Regions from separate parts of the Streptomyces sp. JW3 genome, predicted to be linked through region 2. Evidence: riboswitches for the same ligand, from Rfam matches in the RefSeq annotation. Region 2 holds a riboswitch; each other region holds the start of a gene.

Region 1 (6,691 bases), on a different contig from region 2:
GGCGGACACGACCCGGTCGGTGCGGCTGCCCGCCCGCAGCCCGGTCAGCAGACCGACTCCGACGGACAGCGGCACCAGCAGCACGATCGTCACGGCGGCCAGCGCGGCCGTCACCGGCACCGATGATGCCAGTACCCCGCTCACCGGTCCCCCGCCGACCAGTGACGTCCCCAGATCACCGGTGACCAGTCCGTGCGCCCAGTCGACGAACCGCTCGACGGCCGGCCGGTCGAGCCCCATCTGCTCCCGGAGCCGTGCCACCTGATCGAGGCCCGCCTGCTCGTTGAAGTCGACGGTCGCCGCGTCACCGGGCAGCAGATCGGTCAGCAGGAAGACGATGACACTGAGCGCGGCGAGCTGGACGAGCGTCCACCCGGACCGCCGCAGGGCATAGCGCAACATTCGAGGTCAGGCCAGCCACACCGTGTCGAACCTGGCCCAGTCCACGGTGTTGGGCGGGGCCTCCTTCACCCCCTGGACGCTGCTGGAGACGGCGTTCAGCCACTCGGGATGCCCCCACAGCACCAGACCGCCCTGATCGCGCAGGGTGGTCTGCACCGACCGGTACCGGGCGGTGCGCTCGTCGTCGTCGACGACGGCCCGCGCGGCGGTGAAGGCGTCGTCGAAGTCGTCGTGCTGCCAGGCGGACTGGTTCTGCGGGGCGTCGGTGAGCAGCCGTTCGCTGATGTAGGTGGGGATCGTCATGGCACCGCACCGGTGGTTGGTGACGGTGCCCTTGGCCAGCGCGTCCGTGAAGTACGACTCCGGCGGCCCGTTGACGACCTCCACCTTCAACCCGGCCTCCCCGGCCTGCTCGGTGAACAGGTGGGCGGCCTGCGCGAAGCCGTCGGCGGCGGTGGAGGTGTAGAAGGTGACCTTCTTGTTGTACAGACCGGTGCGCTTGAGAAGCCGGCGGGCCTGCGCCACGTCCCGCTCGCGCTGCTCCAGGCCGTCGGGGTAGTAGGTGTAACCCTTGCCGTACAGGTCGTTGCCGAGCTCGGCACGGCCCGAGCAGACCACCTCCACCAGCCGCTTGCGGTCCACGAGCAGCTTGACCGCCATCGCCGCGTCCGGGTCGTCGAACGGCGCCCGGTCCGTCTTCAGCGCGAACCCCTGCACACCGCTGCGCTCGGTCGCCACCACCCGCACCCGGCTGTCATGGGCGACCGTACGGGCGAAGGTGGGTGTCATCTCGTGCGCGAAGTGCACCTCACCGCTGCGGACGGCGGCGGCGCGGGCCTCGGACTCGGCGGACAGGATACGTATCACGTCCAGGTGCGGGGCGCCGTTCCAGTGGTCGTCGAAGCGGCGGCCGGTGAAGGTGCGCCCGGCCGTGAAGGCGACGAACCGGAACGGGCCGGTACCGACGGGCTTCGCCGGATCGTCCCAGCCGTCCCGGACGATCGGCGTGCCGGTCATCGCCAGCTGGCTGGGCAGCTCCGCGTCGGGCCGGTCGAGAGTGATCACCACGCCTCGCTTGCCGACCTTGCGGCAGTTGGCCAGATCGATGTGGGACAGGGAGTTCTTCGCCAAGTGGTCCGCGGCGTCCGGGTCGAGGATGCGGGACAGGCTGTACAGCACGTCGTCCGCACCGAGCACGTGCCCGTCGTGGAATCGGGCCTCGCGCAGCTCGAACCGCCACACTCGGGCCGCGTCGTCACTGGACCAGGAACGCGCCAGGCGCGGGACCGGCCGCAGGGCCGAGTCCAGCTCCACCAGCTTGTCGAAGACGGCCTTGTGCCGGGCGATGTCCACGAACTGCCGCTGCGCGTGCGGGTCCATGGTCTCCTTCACCCCGGCGCCGGGGAAGGCGGCGCTCAACGTGCCGCCCTTCTTCGGCGTGGAGGAAGCGGAACCGGCGGACGAGCAGCCGGGAAGCAGCAGCCCGGCGCCGGTCGCGGCCGCCGCGGCGAGCACACTCCGGCGAGTGGGGGTGACCGGCATGTGGGCGTACCTTCCTGCCTGTTGGGTTCCGGAATCACGGCACACGCATCCAATCCGTAATTGCAAGCTATGTGCAAGAGGGGTCGTTGTGGAACTGATCACTCAACTCCGCGTTGTCGTCGGGCATGATGCGCGGCGTACCCACGAGCGACGGGAACCAGGAAGCCGGTGCGAATCCGGCGCGGTCCCGCCACTGTGACCGGGGAGCGAACCCCACACGCCGCGGCCGCCCGGCCGGAAGGCGCGGCGAGCGGTGATCCGGCAGCCAGGAGACTGGCCCGTCGCCCTCACCGACCGTCCGGGGCGTGGACTCCCCAGGAGGAGGCGCGTGATGCGTGTCGGGAACCGGCGTACGGCCGGCGCGTCCGTCTGCCCTGGACCACCTTCGGCGACCAGGGGAAGGCCCCGCAGACATGACGTCCTCCTTCGCACGCCGCCGCCTGGTCACCGGGCCAGGTGCCCTCGTCGCCGGCGCCGCCCTCGCCAGCTGCTCCTCCGGTGGCGGTGACGGCGGCGGCTCGTCGGGCGGCCGCCGGTTGCGGGCCGCGTTCAGTGCCGGCGGCTCGCAGGAGACCCTCGACCCGCACATCTCCTCGCTCTTCGTCGACCAGGCCCGCGCCAAAGCCCTGTTCGAACAGCGTCCTGACGTACAAGGACGACATGTCCGTGCAGGCCCGGCTCGCAGAGCGCTGGGAGAGCGACCGGTCCGGCAGCCGCTGGACGATACGGCTGCGCTCCGCCGCCCGCTTCCACGACGGCGGCCAGGTCACCGCCGCCGACGTGCTGTGGAACTACCGGCGCATAGCCGACCCCGCCACCGGTGCCTCCGCCCAGCAGCTGTTCACCCGGGTCGACTTCGGCGCGAGCACCGCCAAGGCCGCGAGCTGACCCTCGTACCGAAGGAGCCCGACTTCGAGTTCCCCGCCGCTCCTGGCGCCTCCGGCACCGAGATCGTCCCCGAGGATACGAAGGACTTCACGAAGCCCGTCGGCTCCGGGCCCTTCCGGGTACCGCTCCTTCACGCCGGGCGGCAACGCCCTGTTCACCGCGTGGGGCGACCACTGGGGCGGCGGCCCGCGCGTCGAGAAACTGAAGTTCGTGCCCGTCAACGACGAACGGGCCCGGCTCAACGCCCTGCTGTCCGGGCAGGTGCACTACGCCCATGATCTGACGGCGTCCTCCGCGAGCCGCGTCGCCGACCGGGACGGGTTCGCCGTGCTGCGCAGCAACCCATGACAGGGCCCTCATCGCGCCGGTGGCCCAGCGTCGGCTGCGAGTCGCCGACGGACGGGCCGAGGAGCGCGCCACGCCCACGCCTGACGAGTTGACGTGACGCCAGTCACAACATCGTGGGGAACTCCCGCCGTCACGCGCCCGACTACTGCACCGGACGACCGAAGACGGCGGTAGCCGTTCCGGCAGAGAGGACCGTCATGACGGAGAGCCGTGCGGCGCGGGAGACGACCAGTGCCACCACCACGGAGCCGCCGCCGGGCGCGCCGGACCCGGAACCGGCACCCGCGTCGTCCGGGAAACAGGTCACGGCCGCACCGGCCATGTCCTGGAACGCCCTGCGCCCACTGCTGCTGCGACTGCACTTCTACGCGGGTGTCCTCATCGGCCCGTTCCTGCTCGTCGCGGCGGTCACCGGGCTGCTGTACACGGCGACACCCCAGATAGAGGCGATCGTCTACCGGCACGAACTGCACGTGACCCCCGAGGGCGAGCCCGACGCGCTGTCGGCGCAGGTGGCCGCCGCGCGCGAGGCGGTACCCGAGGGGACGCTGGTGTCGGTGACCCCGGCGCCCGGCCGGGACGACAGCACCAGGGTCGTCTTCGAGAAACCCGGGCTGCCGGACAACTGCACGCAGACCGCGTTCGTGAACCCGTACACCAGTGAAGTACTGGGTCAGGAACGCACCTTCGCCGGCTGGTGGATGCCGGTGCGGGCCTGGGTGGACGGCCTGCACCGGCACCTCAACGTCGGCGAACCCGGGCGGGTCTACAGCGAGATCGCCGCGAGCTGGCTGTGGGTGGAGATACTCGGCGGCCTCGCCCTGTGGCTGACGACCCCCCGCGCCCACAACCGCGTCCGGCGGGTGTTCGTCCCGCAGCGCGGGCCGAAGGGACGCAAGCGCACCATGTCCTGGCACGCCGTGGTCGGTGTGTGGGCCTCGGTCGGTCTGCTCGGGCTGTCCGTCACCGGCATGACCTGGTCCACGTACGCGGGAGCGAGCATCGGGGAGATCCAGTCGGCGTTGGCAGGACCCAGCCCGGCCCTCGCCACGGACCTGCCCACCGCCGGGAAGAACTCCGGCACCGGGTCGGGGCCGGCGGCCGACGTCGGCATCGACGCGGTCGTGGCCTCCGCGCACGAGGCCGGACTGCGCGGAGTGATGAATGTGTCGCCGCCGACGAAGGACCAGGTCACGTACGTGGTCAAGGAGAACACCCGCAGTTGGCCCGAGCGCCATGACACCGTGGCTGTCGACCCCGCCACCGGCGAGGTCACGGACCGCACGTACTGGGCCGACTACCCGTTCCTCGCCAAGTTGACCAGCTGGGGCATCGATGCCCACATGGGCCTGCTGTTCGGCCTGGCCAACCAGATCGTCCTCGCCCTGCTCGCCATCGCCCTCATCGGCATGCTCCTGTGGGGCTACCGCATGTGGTGGCTGCGCAGGCCCACCCGCACCGAGGGGCTCGCACTCGGGAGGGCGCCCGCACGCGGGGCCTGGCGGCGGCTGCCGGGCCGGTTCCTCGCACCCGCCGTCCTGGTCACCGCCGTGATCGGCTACTACCTACCGCTGTTCGGCCTGCCCCTGCTGGGCTTCCTCGCCGTCGACCTGGTCGCCGGCTCCCTGCGCCGGCGCCGTGCCGCCCGGACGGGGGCGTCCGCATGATCAACGCGACCGGTCTGAGGTGGATCCTCACAGCCCTGTTCGTCCTGCCCACCCTTTACGCGCTGTGGCTCGCGGCGACATCGGGCCGCTCGGTACCCAGCCGGGTGGGTCACCTCCTGCACGCCGTCATGGGCGCCGCGATGGCGGCGATGACCTGGCCCTGGGGCATGGGCCTTCCCGTCACTCCACAGGCCGTCCTCTTCTCGGCGGGAGCGGTGTGGTTCGCGGCCACCGCCGCGTTCCGCTCCCCGGCGACGGACCAACTGCGGGCACGTCTGCTCGCCTCGGTCCCGCACGTCGTCATGATGCTCGCCATGGCGTGGATGGCGGCCGTGATGGACGGCTCCGCGACGGCGTCCGGCGGCTCCGGGGCCGGGCACCACGACATGGCGGGAATGGACATGTCCGGCTCGGGCGCGCTCGGCATGATGTCGCTGACCGGTGCGGGAGAGCGGTGGACCGCCGCGCTCCTGGCCCTCGTCCTCACCGTGCTCGGGTTGCTGTGGCTGTCCCAGGCGTTCGACCGGGGGCGCGTCGCCACACCGTCGGCGCGGGGCACCGTCGTCCTGGTCGCCGACGGCGTGGCGGCCGAACCGGCCTGTCACGCGGCGATGGCCCTGGGCATGGCGGTGATGTTCGTCCTCATGCTGTGACGCAGCCCACGACCGGTCGCCGGAACTCGGAGATCCGTCGGCACGACTACTGGAGCGGTACGGCTACGACTGCCACGTTGGCAGGACGGCTCGACGTGACCAGGAAAGGCCGGGCATGACCGATGGTCCGCTGTCACCCCGCCCCGTCGGCGTGACCGCACGCAGATTTCTCCCTCCTCCCGCGCTCTGCGGCTTCCTGCTGCTGCTCGTGCTGGTGTTCGCGGTGTCCTATGCCGTCGGTACGGCGGCCGGTCCCGTGGCGCCGGGCATGCACGGCACCGGCGGATCCGGCGGATCCGGCGGCGGAGGCGACGGCGACGGTACCGGTGGCGGCATGGAGGACATGCCGGGCATGAGCCACGGGAGCGGTGAGTGATGGCCGGCGAACCGACGGCGAGTCTCACTGTCACGGATCTCACCGTCGGCGGGATGACCTGCGCGGCCTGTGTGCGGCGGGTGGAGAAGAAGCTCGCCAAGCTGGAGGGCGTCACGGCCACGGTCAACCTGGCCACGGGGCTCGCCCGGGTCAGCCATCCCGCCGGGGTGGCTCCCGCGGACCTCGTCGCAGCCGTCGAACAGGCCGGTTACCAGGCCGCGCTGCCCACGCCGTCGCCCGACGCCGGCACGGCCGCCGAGGAGACGGACGCGGGCGCCGCCGAAGCCCGCCGCGAGCGGGAACGGCTGCTGGTCACGGCGCTGCTGGCGGTGCCGGTGCTGGTGCTGTCGATGGTCCCGGCGCTGCAGTTCCGCAACTGGCAGTGGCTGTGCTTCATGCTGGCCGCCCCGGTCGCGGTGTGGAGCGCCTGGCCGTTCCACAGCAGGGCCCTGCGGGGGCTGCGGCACTCCTCGGCCACCATGGACACCCTCGTCTCGCTCGGCGTCGCGGCCTCCTTCTCCTGGTCGGTGTACGCCCTGTTCCTCGGCGGAGCCGGCGAGCCCGGGATGCGGATGTCGTTCAGCCTGCTGCCCTCCGCGTCCGAGGGCATGGTGCACCTCTACCTCGAAGCCGCGGTGAGCGTCCCGCTGTTCGTGCTGACCGGGCGGTACCTGGAGACACGGGCGAAGCGGGGAACCGGGGCGGCGCTGCGGTCGCTGGCGGAACTGGCCGCCAAGCAGGTGACCGTACGCGACGAGAACGGCGAACGGACGGTCCCCGTCGAGCAGTTGCGGGTGGGACAGGTCTTCCTGGTA
Region 2 (6,691 bases):
CCGTGCTGGACGTGATGGGCGTCGGCGGCGGCGAGGACACCCACTGGTTCGTCAAGGACCTGCCGCTGCTGATCGCCTTCGGTGTACTGGCCGCGTACACCTACTCCTCGGGTCTGCGGGCGCCCGCGCTGATCGCGTTCGTCAAGGACACGCTGATCTACCTCGTGATCGCGGTGGCCATCATCTACATCCCGATCAAGCTGGGCGGGTTCGACGACATCTTCGCGGCGGCCGGCGACAAGTTCGAGGCGGCGGGGGCGGGCGGGCTGACCCCCGACCACGGCGGCCAGTGGACGTACGCCACGCTGGCCCTCGGCTCGGCGCTCGCCCTGTTCATGTACCCGCACTCGATCACCGCGACGCTGTCCTCGCGCAGCCGTGAGGTGATCCGCCGCAACACCACGATCCTGCCGCTGTACTCCCTGATGCTGGGCCTGCTCGCGCTGCTGGGCTTCATGGCGATCGCGGCCGGCATCAAGGTGGAGAACGGCCAGCTCGCCATCCCGCAGCTGTTCGAGACCATGTTCCCGGACTGGTTCGCGGGCGTGGCGTTCGCGGCGATCGGCATCGGCGCGCTGGTCCCGGCGGCCATCATGTCCATCGCGGCCGCCAACCTCTTCACCCGCAACATCTACAAGGACTTCCTCAGGCCCGACGCCACGCCGGAGCAGGAGACCAAGGTCTCCAAGCTGGTGTCGCTGCTGGTCAAGGTGGGCGCGCTGGTCTTCGTCCTCGGCATGGACAAGACGGTCGCGATCAACTTCCAGCTGCTCGGCGGCATCTGGATCCTCCAGACCTTCCCGGCCCTGGTCGGCGGTCTGTTCACGCGCTGGTTCCACCGCTGGGCGCTGCTGGCCGGCTGGGCGGTCGGCATGGTCTACGGCACGCTCGCGGCGTACGGCGTCGCCTCGCCGACGCAGGCGCACTTCGGCGGCTCCTCCAAGGAGATCCCGGGCATCGGCGAGATCGGCTACATCGGTACGACGGCGTTCGTCCTGAACGTGCTGGTGACGGTCGTCCTCACCTTCGTCCTGCGCGCCGCCAAGGCCCCCGACGGCGTCGACGAGACCCGGCCGGAGGACTACACGGCGGACGCGGGCGACCCGGGGGTGGAGGTGGAACTGCCGCCGGCGACCGCGGGCTCCGCCCACTGAGAGGCTCCCCGGGACGCGGGCTGTGTCGATCCGCGGCTCCGCCGCGTGGACGCGACCAGCCACAGGCAATCCGCGGCGGGCCGCCGAAAAGAACCGAAACGGCGGCCCGCTGCCCTGCACACTCCCGCCATGGACTTCGTGATCCGTTCCGCCCATCCCACCGAATACCGGACCCTCGGCGACCTCACCGCCCATGCCTATCTCCACGACGGCCTCCTGGACTTCGGCGAGTCCGACGCCTACCTGACGGAACTCCGCGACGTGGCGAAACGCGCCGCCGCCGCACACGTACTGGTCGCGGCGGTGAACGACCAGGTGCTCGGCGGCGTCACCTTCGTCCCGTCCCCCGGCCCGATGGCCGACCTCGCCCGCGAGGGAGAGGCCGAGATACGGATGCTCGCGGTGGCCCACGAGGCCCGCGGCCGAGGCATCGGCGAGGCCCTCGTCCGCGCCTGCGTGGTCCGCGCCCGCGCGACCGACGGCTGCCACCGCCTGATCCTCTCCACCCAGGCGACGATGCGCGCGGCCCACCGCGTCTACGAACGCCTCGGCTTCGTCCGCACCCCCCACCGCGACTGGAACCCCCTCCCGGAGCTCGACGACATCAAGCTCCTCACCTACGAACTGGAGCTCCGACACAACATCTAGGGTCGCGTCAGCGGCACGGCACAACATGTATGCTCATGCTCGCTGTCGCCGCAGGGGAATCCGGTGCGAATCCGGAACTGTCCCGCAACGGTGTACCGGCGTGCCTGCGCGCACCGGTCCAGTCCGAGTACCTGCCGACGGTGCGCCCGGCCATCCGGTCCGGGCGCCTGACGTCCGGGCCTCGTGGAATGGGCCGGTGGACGCGACGCCGCGCGCGCTCGTGAGCTGCCTCCCGCCCTCCTCCGCCAGGCCCCGTGCCGAGCGAGGGAGTGCCCCACATGACCATCGCGCCAGCGGAACCAGCCTCAGCCACCCCCGCGGACAGCCCCGGTGCCGCCCTGCTGCGCACCCTGACCGCGCTGACCGCCGACCTCCCCGACGCCGACCCCGGCCGGGTCGCCGCCGCCGCGCTGCGCGGCCGCTCCGCGCGGGCCGACGAGTCGGAGCTGCGGGAACTGGCCACGGAGGCCGCGGCCGGCCTGATCTCCGAGGACCCGGCGTACTCGCGGCTGGCCGCCCGGCTGCTGACGCTCACCGTGCGCGCCGAGGCCGCCTCCCAGGGTGTGACCGTCTTCACCGGGTCCGTCGCCACCGGCCACCGCGAGGGCCTGATCGCCGACCGTACGGCCGCGTTCGTACGCCGGCACGCGGACCGCCTCGACGCGCTCGTCGACCCCGCCGCCGACGACCGCTTCGGCTACTTCGGCCTGCGCACCCTGCACAGCCGCTACCTGCTGCGCCACCCGCACACCCGCAAGGTGATCGAGACCCCCCAGCACTTCCTGCTCCGCGTCGCCGCCGGCCTCGCCGAGGACGAGACGCCCCGGTCCCTCGACGAAGTGGCCGCGCTCTACCGCCTGATGAGCCGCCTCGACTACCTCCCCTCCTCCCCGACCCTCTTCAACTCCGGCACCCGGCACGCCCAGATGTCGTCCTGCTACCTCCTCGACTCCCCGAAGGACGAGCTGGACTCGATCTACGAGCGTTACCTCCAGGTCGCCCGCCTCTCCAAGCACGCCGGCGGCATCGGCCTCGCCTACTCCCGTATCCGCGCCCGGGGTTCCCTGATCCGCGGCACCAACGGGCACTCCAACGGTGTCGTCCCGTTCCTGAAGACGCTCGACGCCTCCGTCGCCGCCGTCAACCAGGGCGGCCGGCGCAAGGGCGCCGCGGCGGTCTACCTGGAGACCTGGCACGCCGACATCGAGGAGTTCCTCGAACTGCGGGACAACACCGGCGAGGACGCCCGCCGCACCCACAACCTGAACCTCGCGCACTGGATCCCGGACGAGTTCATGCGCCGCGTCGACACGGACGCGCACTGGTCCCTCTTCTCCCCCGCCGACGTCCCCGAGCTGCCCGACCTCCACGGCGACGCGTTCGACGCGGCCTACCGCGCGGCCGAGGCGGAGGGACTGGCCCGCAGGACCCTGCCCGCCCGCGAGCTGTACGGCCGCATGATGCGCACCCTGGCGCAGACCGGCAACGGCTGGATGACCTTCAAGGACACCGCCAACCGCACCGCCAACCAGACCGCCGAACCGGGCCACGTCATCCACTCCTCCAACCTCTGCACGGAGATCCTGGAGGTCACGGACGACGGCGAGACGGCGGTCTGCAACCTGGGCTCGCTCAACCTGGGCGCGTTCGTCGTGGACGGCACGGACGGCACAGACGGCGTGCACGGCACAGGCGGCGGCATCGACTGGGAGCGGCTGGACGAGACCGTCCGCACCGCCGTCACCTTCCTCGACCGGGTCGTGGACATCAACTACTACCCGACCGAGGAGGCGGGCCGCTCCAACGCCCGCTGGCGTCCCGTCGGCCTCGGCGCGATGGGCCTCCAGGACGTCTTCTTCCGGCTCCGCCTGCCCTTCGACTCCCCCGAGGCCAAGGCCCTCTCCACCCGCATCGCCGAGCGCGTCATGCTCACCGCCTACGAGACCTCCGCGGATCTCGCCGAACGCAGCGGCCCACTGCCGGCCTGGGAGAAGACCCGTACCGCCCGGGGTGTCCTGCACCCCGACCACTACGGGGTGACGCCGGCCTGGCCGGAGCGCTGGGCCGCGCTGCGCGAGCGCGTCGCGCGGACCGGACTGCGCAACGCCCTCCTCCTCGCCATCGCCCCCACCGCCACCATCGCGTCCCTCGCGGGCGTCTACGAGTGCATCGAGCCGCAGGTGTCCAACCTGTTCAAGCGCGAGACGCTGTCCGGCGAGTTCCTCCAGGTCAACGCCTATCTGGTGGACGACCTCAAGCGGCTCGGTGTCTGGGACGCCCGCACCCGCGAGGCGCTGCGCGAGGCGAACGGCTCGGTCCAGGACTTCGACTGGATCCCCGAGGACGTCCGCCGCCTCTACCGCACGGCGTGGGAGATCCCGCAGCGCGCCCTGATCGACCTGGCCGCCGCCCGCACCCCGTACCTCGACCAGGGCCAGTCCCTGAACCTGTTCCTCCAGACGCCCACCATCGGCAAGCTCTCCTCGATGTACGCGTACGCCTGGAAGCAGGGCCTGAAGACCACGTACTACCTGCGCTCCCGCCCGGCGACCCGCATCGCCCGCGCCGCGCGGGCACAGTCCGCGCCGGCCGCCGAAGACGCCGTCGCCTGCTCCCTGGAAAACCCCGAGTCCTGCGAGGCCTGCCAGTGATGACCACCGCCGTCAAGAATCTCCTCGACCCCGGCTTCGAGCTCACCCTGCGCCCCATGCGCTACCCCGACTTCTACGAGCGCTACCGGGACGCCATCAAGAACACCTGGACCGTGGAGGAGGTCGACCTCCACTCGGACGTCACCGACCTCGCGAGGATGACCCCCGAGGAACAGCACCTCATCGGCCGCCTGGTCGCCTTCTTCGCGACGGGCGACTCGATCGTGGCGAACAACCTGGTGCTGACCCTCTACAAGCACATCAACTCCCCCGAGGCGCGGCTCTACCTCTCCCGCCAGCTCTTCGAGGAGGCCGTCCACGTCCAGTTCTACTTGACGCTCCTGGACACCTACCTCCCGGACCCGGACGACCGCGCCGCCGCCTTCGCGGCCGTGGAGAACATCCCCTCGATCCGCGAGAAGGCCGAGTTCTGCTTCAAGTGGATCGACTCGGTGGAGTCCATCGACCGTCTGGAGTCCAGGTCCGACCGCCGCCGTTTCCTCCTCAACCTCATCTGCTTCGCCGCCTGCATCGAGGGCCTGTTCTTCTACGGGGCCTTCGCCTACGTCTACTGGTTCCGGGGCCGGGGCCTGCTGCACGGCCTGGCCACCGGCACCAACTGGGTGTTCCGCGACGAGACCATGCACATGTCCTTCGCCTTCGACGTGGTCGACACCGTCCGCAAGGAGGAGCCGGACCTCTTCGACGACGAACTGCGCGGCGAGGTCACCGACATGTTGCGGGAGGCCGTCGAGGCCGAGCTGCAGTTCGCGCGCGACCTGTGCGGCGACGGCCTCCCGGGGATGAACACCGACTCCATGCGGCAGTACCTCCAGTGCGTGGCCGACCAGCGGCTCACCCGCCTCGGCTTCGCCCCGGTGTACGGCTCGGAGAACCCGTTCTCCTTCATGGAGCTGCAGGGGGTTCAGGAGCTGACCAACTTCTTCGAGCGGCGCCCCTCGGCGTACCAGGTGGCGGTGGAGGGCACCGTCGACCTGTCCGAGGACTTCTGAGCCCGTGCGATCTGCCGGTCGACGCGCCGCTCGCGCACGATGCCGAACAGTGAGGGGAGGATCATGACGACGAGGACGGCGAAGGCCAGGCCCATGCCGATCAGTGCTTCTGTCTGTTCTCCGGTCATGACACCACTGTCGCGCCGGTGACTGCTGACCGCGAGTGGCAGGACTGCCGCAGGCCCTCGAATTCCTGCCACTCACGGGGCACACTGACGGCATGCTGAAAAACGTGGCCGCGGTGCTGCTGGACGGAGTGCATCCCTTCGAACTCGGCGTCGTCTGCGAGGTGTTCGGCATCGACCGCGCCGACGAGGGACTGCCCGGGTACGACTTCGCGGTGGTCTCCGCCGAGGGCCCGACGCTGACCACCCACGTCGGCGGACTGACCGTCGGCACGCCGTACGGCCTCGACCGGCTCGACGACGCCGATCTGATCGCCGTACCGGCGGGCAACGAGTTCCTGCACCGGAGCTTTCCGCCGGAGCTGCTCGACGCCCTGCGGCGGGCGGTGGCGCGGGGGACGCGGGTGCTGAGCGTGTGCTCCGGGGTCTTCGTGCTGGGCGCCGCCGGTCTGCTGGACGGACGGCGCTGCGCGGCGCACTGGCACCACGCCGAGGAGCTGACCCGGCGGTATCCGCGGGCGGCGGTCGAGGCGGACGTGCTCTACGTCGACGAGGACCCGGTGATCACCTCGGCCGGCACGGCCGCCGGGATCGACGCCTGTCTGCACCTCGTCCGCAAGGAGCAGGGACCGGAGGTCGCCAACCGGATCGCCCGGCGGATGGTGGTGCCGCCGCACCGGGACGGCGGGCAGGCGCAGTACATCGAGCGTCCGCTGCCGCGCTCGTCGTGCGACACCGTCGGCGGGGTGCTGGCCTGGATGGAGCAGCACCTCGACGAGGAGATCACGGTCGAGCAGCTCGCCGCCCGTGCCGCCATGTCCCCGCGCACCTTCGCCCGCCGCTTCCAGCAGGAGACCGGCACGACGCCCTACCGCTGGCTGCTGCGCCAGCGGGTGCTGCTGGCCCAGCGACTCCTTGAGGGGACGGACGAGACGATGGACACGATCGCCCGGCGGACCGGGTTCGGCACGGCGGCGGCGCTGCGGTACCAGTTCACCCGGGTGCTGGGCACCACCCCGCAGGGCTACCGGCGCACGTTCAGGGGCCCGCGGGCCGCCTGAACGTGCCGGGCCGATCTCACCGCGGCAGCGCCCGCAGCC
Region 3 (6,691 bases), on a different contig from region 2:
GTTCGTGGTCGGCGGCGGATTCCGGCTCGCCGAGGGCGAGGAGCGCGCCGTGCCGTTCGGTGTGACGCTGCCGTGGGAGACCCCGGTCACCGAGCTGTACGGACAGGGCCTCGGCGTCGTGCTCGGCGTGCGCACCGAACTGTCGGTGGCGGGCGCCCGCGACAAGGGGGACCTCGACCAGCTCACCGTGGCCCCGCTGCCCGCCCAGGAGGCGGTCCTGGAGGCGCTGGGACAGCTCGGCTTCGGCTTCCGCTCCGCCGACCTGGAGTACGGCCGGATCGGCGGCACCGGGCAGCAACTGCCCTTCTACCAGGAGATCGAGCTGATCCCGGCCCCGCAGTACGCCCACCAGGTCAACGAGATCGAGCTGACCTTCCTCGCCCACCCCGGCGGCCTGGAGATCGTGCTGGAGGCCGACAAGCGCGGCGGGTTCCTCTCCGAGGGGCAAGACGCCCTCACCCGCTTCACCGTCGGCCACCACGACGTCCGCGACTGGAGCGCCGAGGTGGACGGCTGGATCCGGCAGCTGATCGACCACCGGGCCGCCTACGGTGCGCACGCCTCGTACGGTCACCACGACCCCCACGGCCACCACGGCCACGAGGAGCACCACCACGACGGGCACCGCTCCGGGCCGGGCATCGGCACCGCCGTCGCCGCCGGGGCCGCGGGCCTGGCGGTCGGCGTCGTCGGCGGGATGGTCGCGGCCGAAGTCGTCGACGAGATCGGCGACTTCTTCGAGGGCGACGACGAGGGCGACGACGAGGGCGGCGAGGAGTCCGAGGAGTGAGCCGCCGCCGGTGACAGCGCGGCGCGGCGGAGCGCTTCCTCCTTTACGCGCGGGCCGCTCCGTACCCTCGGTGCGGTACGGGGCGCCCGAACGCACGGGGGCGGCAAGGGAGTTGCGGCACGCCCCTCGCGTGCTCCGGCTGCTCCGCTGTTCCTTTGCAAACGGCGCTTATCGTTCCGGATGGTCGGAAAGGCTGTCGGCGTGCATCCGGCAGGTGCCGGTGCCGCGTCGGAGTACCCGGTGCGGGCGGCGTTTCGGCCGGCCCGTGCCCGGGTGCGCCGCGTGCCGACGACCAAGGAGGAACACCCCATGCCGCCCACCGCCGACGACCGTGAACTCTTCGACCAGCTGCGGGAACTGCTGGCCGTCACCGTCGAGGACGTGTCCGCCGAGGAGGTCGGTTACGACAGCGTCCTGAAGGACGACCTCGGCGTCGACTCACTGGCGCTGCTGGAACTGGTCGCCGCGATCGAGGACCGCTGGCAGGTCCAGGTGCCGGTGGACGACGCGGCGCGGCTGACCACGGTCCGTGAGATCGTCGACCATCTCTCCTCCTTGGTCCCCGCCCCGGCCGGCGGCGCCGCGTGAGCCCACAGTTGAGGGCGGCGCCGGACCGCGGCGCGCCGGCCGCCGCGGTCGTCACGGGGCTGGGCATGACCACGGCACTGGGCGGTGACGTCCCGTCCACCTGGGCGGCGCTGCTGGGCGGCGCCTGCGGTGTCGAGAGCATCGACTACGGTCCGCCGGACGGACCGTCCCAGGTCTATCTCGCGGCACCCGCCGCCGTGGACCCCGGCTCGGTGCTGTCCCCCGCGAAGGCCGCGCACTGCGACCGTTCCGCGCAGTTCGCCCTGGTCGCCGCGCGGGAGGCACTGAGCGACGCCGGACTGCCCGACGGCAAGGCACTCGCCGGGAGCGGCTCGCGGGTGGTGGTCGTCGTCGGGGTGGGGCTGGGCGGGTTCCTCAGCATCCTGGACCAGAACCGCAGACTGGAGACGGGCGGCCCGGACCGGGTCAGCCCCCGGGCCATCCCGGTCATGCTGCCCAACCACGCCGCCGCCGAGGTGGGGCTTTTGGTCGGCGCCACCTCCGGCGTGCACACCCCGGTCAGTGCCTGCGCGTCCGGCGCGGAGGCGCTCGCCCAGGCCCTCGCCCTGATCCGTCAGGACCGCGCCGACGTGGTGATCGCGGGCGGCGCGGAGGCCGGTCTGCATCCGCTGATCTTCGCCGGGTTCGCCCGGCTGCGGGCCCTGTCCCGGCGGTGCGACGACCCCGAGCGGGCGTCCCGTCCCTTCGACGCCGACCGCGACGGCTTCGTGATGGGGGAGGGGGCCGGCATCCTCGTGGTGGAGAGCGCCGGGCACGCGGCGGCCCGCGGTGCCCGGGTGCACTGCCGGCTGACCGGCGCCGGCATCACCAACGACAGCCACCACGTCGCCCAGCCGGCGCCGGGCGGGACGGGCTGCGCGGCCGCCGTGACCGCCGCCCTCGGTGACGCGGGGCTCTTCCCGGAGGAGGTCCGGCACGTCAACGCGCATGCCACCTCGACGCCGGTCGGCGACCTCAGCGAGGCGCAGGCGCTGCACATGGCGTTCGGGAAGGTGCTGGACGACGTGACGGTCAGCGCGACCAAGGCGGCCCTCGGGCACACGCTGGGCGCCGCCGGTGCCATCGAGGCGGTCACCACCGTCCTCGCCCTGCGGGACAGAACCGCGCCGCCCACCCGCAGCTTGGAACGCGTGGACCCGGCGATCGAGCTGAACGTGGTCGGCCGCGACCCCGAACCCCTGCCGGCGGGACCGCTGGCGGCCCTCAGCACCAGCATTGGTTTCGGCGGACACAACGTCGCGCTGGCCTTCACGACCGGTTCATGAGCCAACGCCCCATGAGGCAGCGTCCCATGCAGCAACGTTCCCTGAGTCAACATCCGGTGAGCGGCCCGCCGGTGAGCGGCCGTACCACGAGCGGGTCGCCCGCCGGCGTCCGTTCCGCGAGCGGTCCGCCCACCGCCGCTCTCCCCCTGAGCGCCGCCGGCGGTGCGGTGCCGGCGGATCGGCCCCGCACCGTACTGATGTGTCCCGGCCAGGGCGCCTACCTCCCCGGCGCCCTGCGCCACCTGCGCGAGGTGCCCGCGGTCGCCGAGGTGCTGGCGACCGTGGACGCCCACGCGCCAGGCCGCCGCCCCGGCGCCCTGCCCGTCGGCCGGCTCCTCACCGAGGAGGACGCCCCCGGCCCCGAGGAACTCCTGCGCACGGACCCCCTCGGCTTCGACCTGGCCACGTACGCCGCGGTGGTGGCCGCCGCCACCGTCCTGCTGGACCTGGCCGGCCCCCGGGTCGACGCGGTCCTCGGGCACAGCGTCGGAGACCTGGCGGCCCTCACCGTCGCGGGGGCCGTCACGGTGCGCCAGGGCGTCCAACTGCTGCGCGTCCGGGACCGGCTGCTGCGGACCGCCGGACTGCCGGCGGCCGGCATGGTGGCCACCGACGCCGACGCCGACCGGGCGGCCCGCCTGATCCGTACCTGTGGCACCGCGCAGGTCCGGATCGCCGCCCGCAACGCGCCCGCCCAGGTGGTCCTCGCCGGCCCCGACGCCCAGCTCGCGCACCTGGAGCGGGCGCTGCTGGACGGCGGGCACCGGGTGACCCGGCTGGCCAGCCGCACCGCCTTCCACCATCCGCTGCTGGGGGAGGTGCACCGGTCCTTCCGCGGGCTGCTGCGGGCCCAGCCGATCGCCCGGCCCGCGCTCGCCGTGCACACCACGGCGGGGCGCTGGGCCGCGACCCCCGCCCAACTGCGCACCGCCGCCGCCGCCCACCTCACCGAACCCATGGCCCTGCACCGCGCCCTGCGCGCCCTGCGCGGGGCCGGTTTCACCACCTACATCGACAGCGGCCCCCGGGCTCTGCTGAGCGCCCTGGTCAAGGTCGGACTGCCGGGCTGCGCGACCGCCGCGCCGCTGCGCACCCCGGTCGGCGCGGAGCGGATACGGCAGCGGCTGGCCGCCGTCGCCCCGCCGCACCGCCCCGGCCAGGGTGCTTGGTAGTCTGTCGGGGCCAGTCACGCCACCACCCCGGTGGTCAGGGAATCCGGTGCGAATCCGGAACTGACGCGCAGCGGTGAGGGGGACGGGCGGGGCACTGATGCCACTGGGACGAGCACCGCGCGACGGCGGGGCACCGTCCTGGGAAGGCGCCTCGTCCGGACGAACCCGAGTCCGAAGACCTGCTGGCACCTCCGCGCCCCGCGCGGAGGTCGACCACAGGCCAGGCTCCGCGTCCAGAGCCCCGACACCCGAGGCATGCCCGTGCTCCGTTCCACCCCCCGTTCCGCCGCGCTCCTGTCCACCTGCCTGCTGCTGCTCACCGCGTGCGGCACCGCCGGAACGCAGGGGACGTCCGCAGGCGCCTCCGCCGCCGGATACCCGGTGACCCTCCAGAACTGCGGCCACACCGTCACCCTGAAGTCGGCGCCGAGGCACGCCGTCTCCCTCAACCAGGGCAGCACCGAGATCCTCCTCTCCCTCGGACTCGCCGACCGGCTGGCCGGCACCGCCACCTGGACCGACCCGGTGCCGAAGGACCTGGCGAAGGCGAACGCCGGGGTGCCCCGGCTGGCCGACAACGCCCCCTCCTTCGAGAAGGTCCTGGACGCCGGACCCGACTTCGTCACCGCCTCCTTCGTCTCCACGCTCGGCACCGGCGGGGTCGCCACCCGCGAACAGTTCGAGAAGCTGGGCGTGCCGACGTACGTCTCCCCGGCCGACTGCGGCGCCGGCAAGGACAACGACAGCGGCGGCGACGGCTCCCGCGCCACCCCGCTCACCCTCGGCACGGTGTACGGCGAGATACACGACCTGGCCCGCGCCTTCGGCGTCGACCAGCGCGGCGACGCGCTCGTGAAGCGGCTCAAGGAACGGGTCCGTGCGGCCACGGACGGTCTGGCGGTGTCCGACGTCTCCCTCATGTACTGGTTCGCCAACTCCCAGGCGCCCTACCTCGCCGGGTGCTGCGGTGCCCCCGGCGCCATCACCCGCGCCCTCGGCGCCCGGAACGTCTTCTCCGACACCCACGACGAATGGCCCCAGATCAACTGGGAGACCGTCGCCGACCGCGACCCCGACGTCATCGTCCTCGGCGACCTGACCCGGAAGTCGCAGACCGCGGAGACCGCCGCAGCCAAGATCGAGTTCCTGGAGACCAACCCGGCCACCCGCAACCTCACAGCCGTGCGGAAGAAGCGGTACGTGCTGCTCAGCGGGCAGGCGATGAACCCGTCCATCCGCACCGTGGAGGGCATCGAGAAGGTGGCCGAAGGGCTGCGGGACCTCGGGTTCGCCAAGTGAGCGGCATACCGGCCGGCCTCCGGACCCCCTTGCTCACCGCGGCCGGACTGGCCGCGCTCGTGGTGTCGGTCGCCGTCGCGGTGACCATCGGACCGGCCGACATCTCCACGGCCGACGTCTGGGCCTCGGTCGCCGCCCATCTGGGGCTGGGCGAGGGCGCGCTGGCCCCGCTGCGCGACGGCATCGTGTGGGACCTGCGGATGCCGCGCACCCTGCTGGCCGCGGTGTGCGGCGCGGGCCTCGCGCTGTGCGGGGCGGTCATGCAGTCCCTGCTGCGCAACCCGCTGGCCGACCCGTTCGTCCTCGGCGTCTCCTCCGGCGCCTCGACCGGCGCGGTCGCGGTGATCGTGCTCGGCGTGGGCGGGGGAGCGGTGTCGCTGTCCGCCGGGGCGTTCGTCGGCGCCCTGGTCTCCTTCGCGCTGGTGCTGCTGCTCAGCCACAGCCTCGGCGGCAGCGTCGACCGGGTCGTGCTGTCCGGGGTGGCCGCCATGCAGCTGTTCTCCGCGCTGACCTCGTTCACGGTACTGACGTCGGCGGACGCCGAGACCACCCGGGGCGTGATGTTCTGGCTGCTGGGCTCGCTCACCGGGGCCGGCTGGACCGACGTACTGCTGTGCGCCGGGGTGCTGGCCGCCGTACTGGTGGTCTGTCTGGTCCACTCGGCCACCCTGGACGCGTTCACCTTCGGCGAGGAGGCCGCCGCGAGCCTCGGCGTGCGGGTGGCCCGGACCCGGCTCGTACTGCTGTGCGCCACCGCCCTGCTCACCGCCGCCCTGGTCAGCTGCGCCGGGGCGATCGGCTTCGTCGGGCTGGTGCTGCCGCACGCCACCCGCGCGCTCACCGGCGCCGGCCACGCCCGGCTGCTGCCGGTCACCGTGCTGACCGGCGCGGTCTTCCTGGTCTGGGTGGACACCCTGGCCCGTACCGTCCTCGACCCGCAGGAGATCCCGGTGGGAGTGGTGACCTCCCTCATCGGCGTACCCGCGTTCGTGGCCGTCCTCTACCGGGGGAGGCGGCGGTCGTGAACGACTCGGAGGCGGCCGGCCTGAAAACCGCCCCCGCCGCCGGCGGGCTGCGCGCCGACCGCGTGGGCCGGCGGGCCGGCGGGCGGCTCGTGGTGGACGGTGTCAGCCTCGCCCCGCGCCCGGGCGAGACGGTCGGTCTGCTCGGCCCCAACGGGTCGGGCAAGTCCACCCTGCTCAGACTGCTGGCGGGGGTGCTGCGCCCCGCCGCCGGCGTGGTCACTCTCGACGGCCGGCCGCTGGCCGAAGTCGGCCGCCGGAGCGCGGCCCGCCGCCTCGCCACCGTCGAACAGCACGCCGACACCCAGACCGAACTGACCGTCCGGGACGTCGTCGCCCTCGGCCGGGTCCCGCACCGCCGCCCCTGGGCGGCCGGATCGGCCGCGGACGCCCGCGCCGTCGCCGCCGCCCTCGACCGCACCGGCCTCACCGACCGGGCCGGCCAGTCCTGGCACACCTTGTCCGGCGGCGAACGCCAGCGCGCCCAGATCGCCCGCGCGCTCGCCCAGGAACCACGCGAACTGCTGCTGGACG

Evidence for each region. A riboswitch is a leader RNA that binds a small molecule or an ion and turns the genes downstream of it on or off. The one in region 2 is predicted to bind cobalamin.
Region 1: linked by a shared signal. The riboswitch ahead of ACTT8P_RS13695 (ABC transporter substrate-binding protein) and the one ahead of ACTT8P_RS20555 (ribonucleoside-diphosphate reductase subunit alpha) in region 2 are both predicted to bind cobalamin.
Region 3: linked by a shared signal. The riboswitch ahead of ACTT8P_RS28100 (ABC transporter substrate-binding protein) and the one ahead of ACTT8P_RS20555 (ribonucleoside-diphosphate reductase subunit alpha) in region 2 are both predicted to bind cobalamin.

The regions. Positions count from the first base shown of each region.
Region 1 is NZ_JBQOUX010000026.1:25,429-32,119, forward strand. It holds gene ACTT8P_RS13685 (ABC transporter permease) at 1-402, opposite strand, end outside; gene ACTT8P_RS13690 (ABC transporter substrate-binding protein) at 409-1,944, opposite strand; cobalamin riboswitch at 2,049-2,240, shown strand; partial or broken gene ACTT8P_RS13695 (ABC transporter substrate-binding protein) at 2,605-3,180, shown strand; gene ACTT8P_RS13700 (PepSY-associated TM helix domain-containing protein) at 3,378-4,847, shown strand; gene ACTT8P_RS13705 (DUF5134 domain-containing protein) at 4,844-5,500, shown strand; gene ACTT8P_RS13710 (hypothetical protein) at 5,616-5,876, shown strand; gene ACTT8P_RS13715 (heavy metal translocating P-type ATPase) at 5,876-6,691, shown strand, end outside.
Region 2 is NZ_JBQOUX010000049.1:9,159-15,849, forward strand. It holds gene mctP (monocarboxylate uptake permease MctP) at 1-1,154, shown strand, start outside; gene ACTT8P_RS20550 (GNAT family N-acetyltransferase) at 1,284-1,802, shown strand; cobalamin riboswitch at 1,797-1,955, shown strand; gene ACTT8P_RS20555 (ribonucleoside-diphosphate reductase subunit alpha) at 2,081-4,453, shown strand; gene ACTT8P_RS20560 (ribonucleotide-diphosphate reductase subunit beta) at 4,453-5,466, shown strand; gene ACTT8P_RS20565 (hypothetical protein) at 5,379-5,594, opposite strand; gene ACTT8P_RS20570 (GlxA family transcriptional regulator) at 5,687-6,652, shown strand; gene ACTT8P_RS20575 (bifunctional albaflavenone monooxygenase/terpene synthase) at 6,669-6,691, opposite strand, start outside.
Region 3 is NZ_JBQOUX010000085.1:12,531-19,221, reverse strand. It holds gene ACTT8P_RS28120 (sporulation protein) at 1-790, shown strand, start outside; gene ACTT8P_RS28115 (acyl carrier protein) at 1,100-1,378, shown strand; gene ACTT8P_RS28110 (beta-ketoacyl-[acyl-carrier-protein] synthase family protein) at 1,387-2,664, shown strand; gene ACTT8P_RS28105 (acyltransferase domain-containing protein) at 2,862-3,836, shown strand; cobalamin riboswitch at 3,831-4,037, shown strand; gene ACTT8P_RS28100 (ABC transporter substrate-binding protein) at 4,092-5,135, shown strand; gene ACTT8P_RS28095 (FecCD family ABC transporter permease) at 5,132-6,160, shown strand; gene ACTT8P_RS28090 (ABC transporter ATP-binding protein) at 6,157-6,691, shown strand, end outside.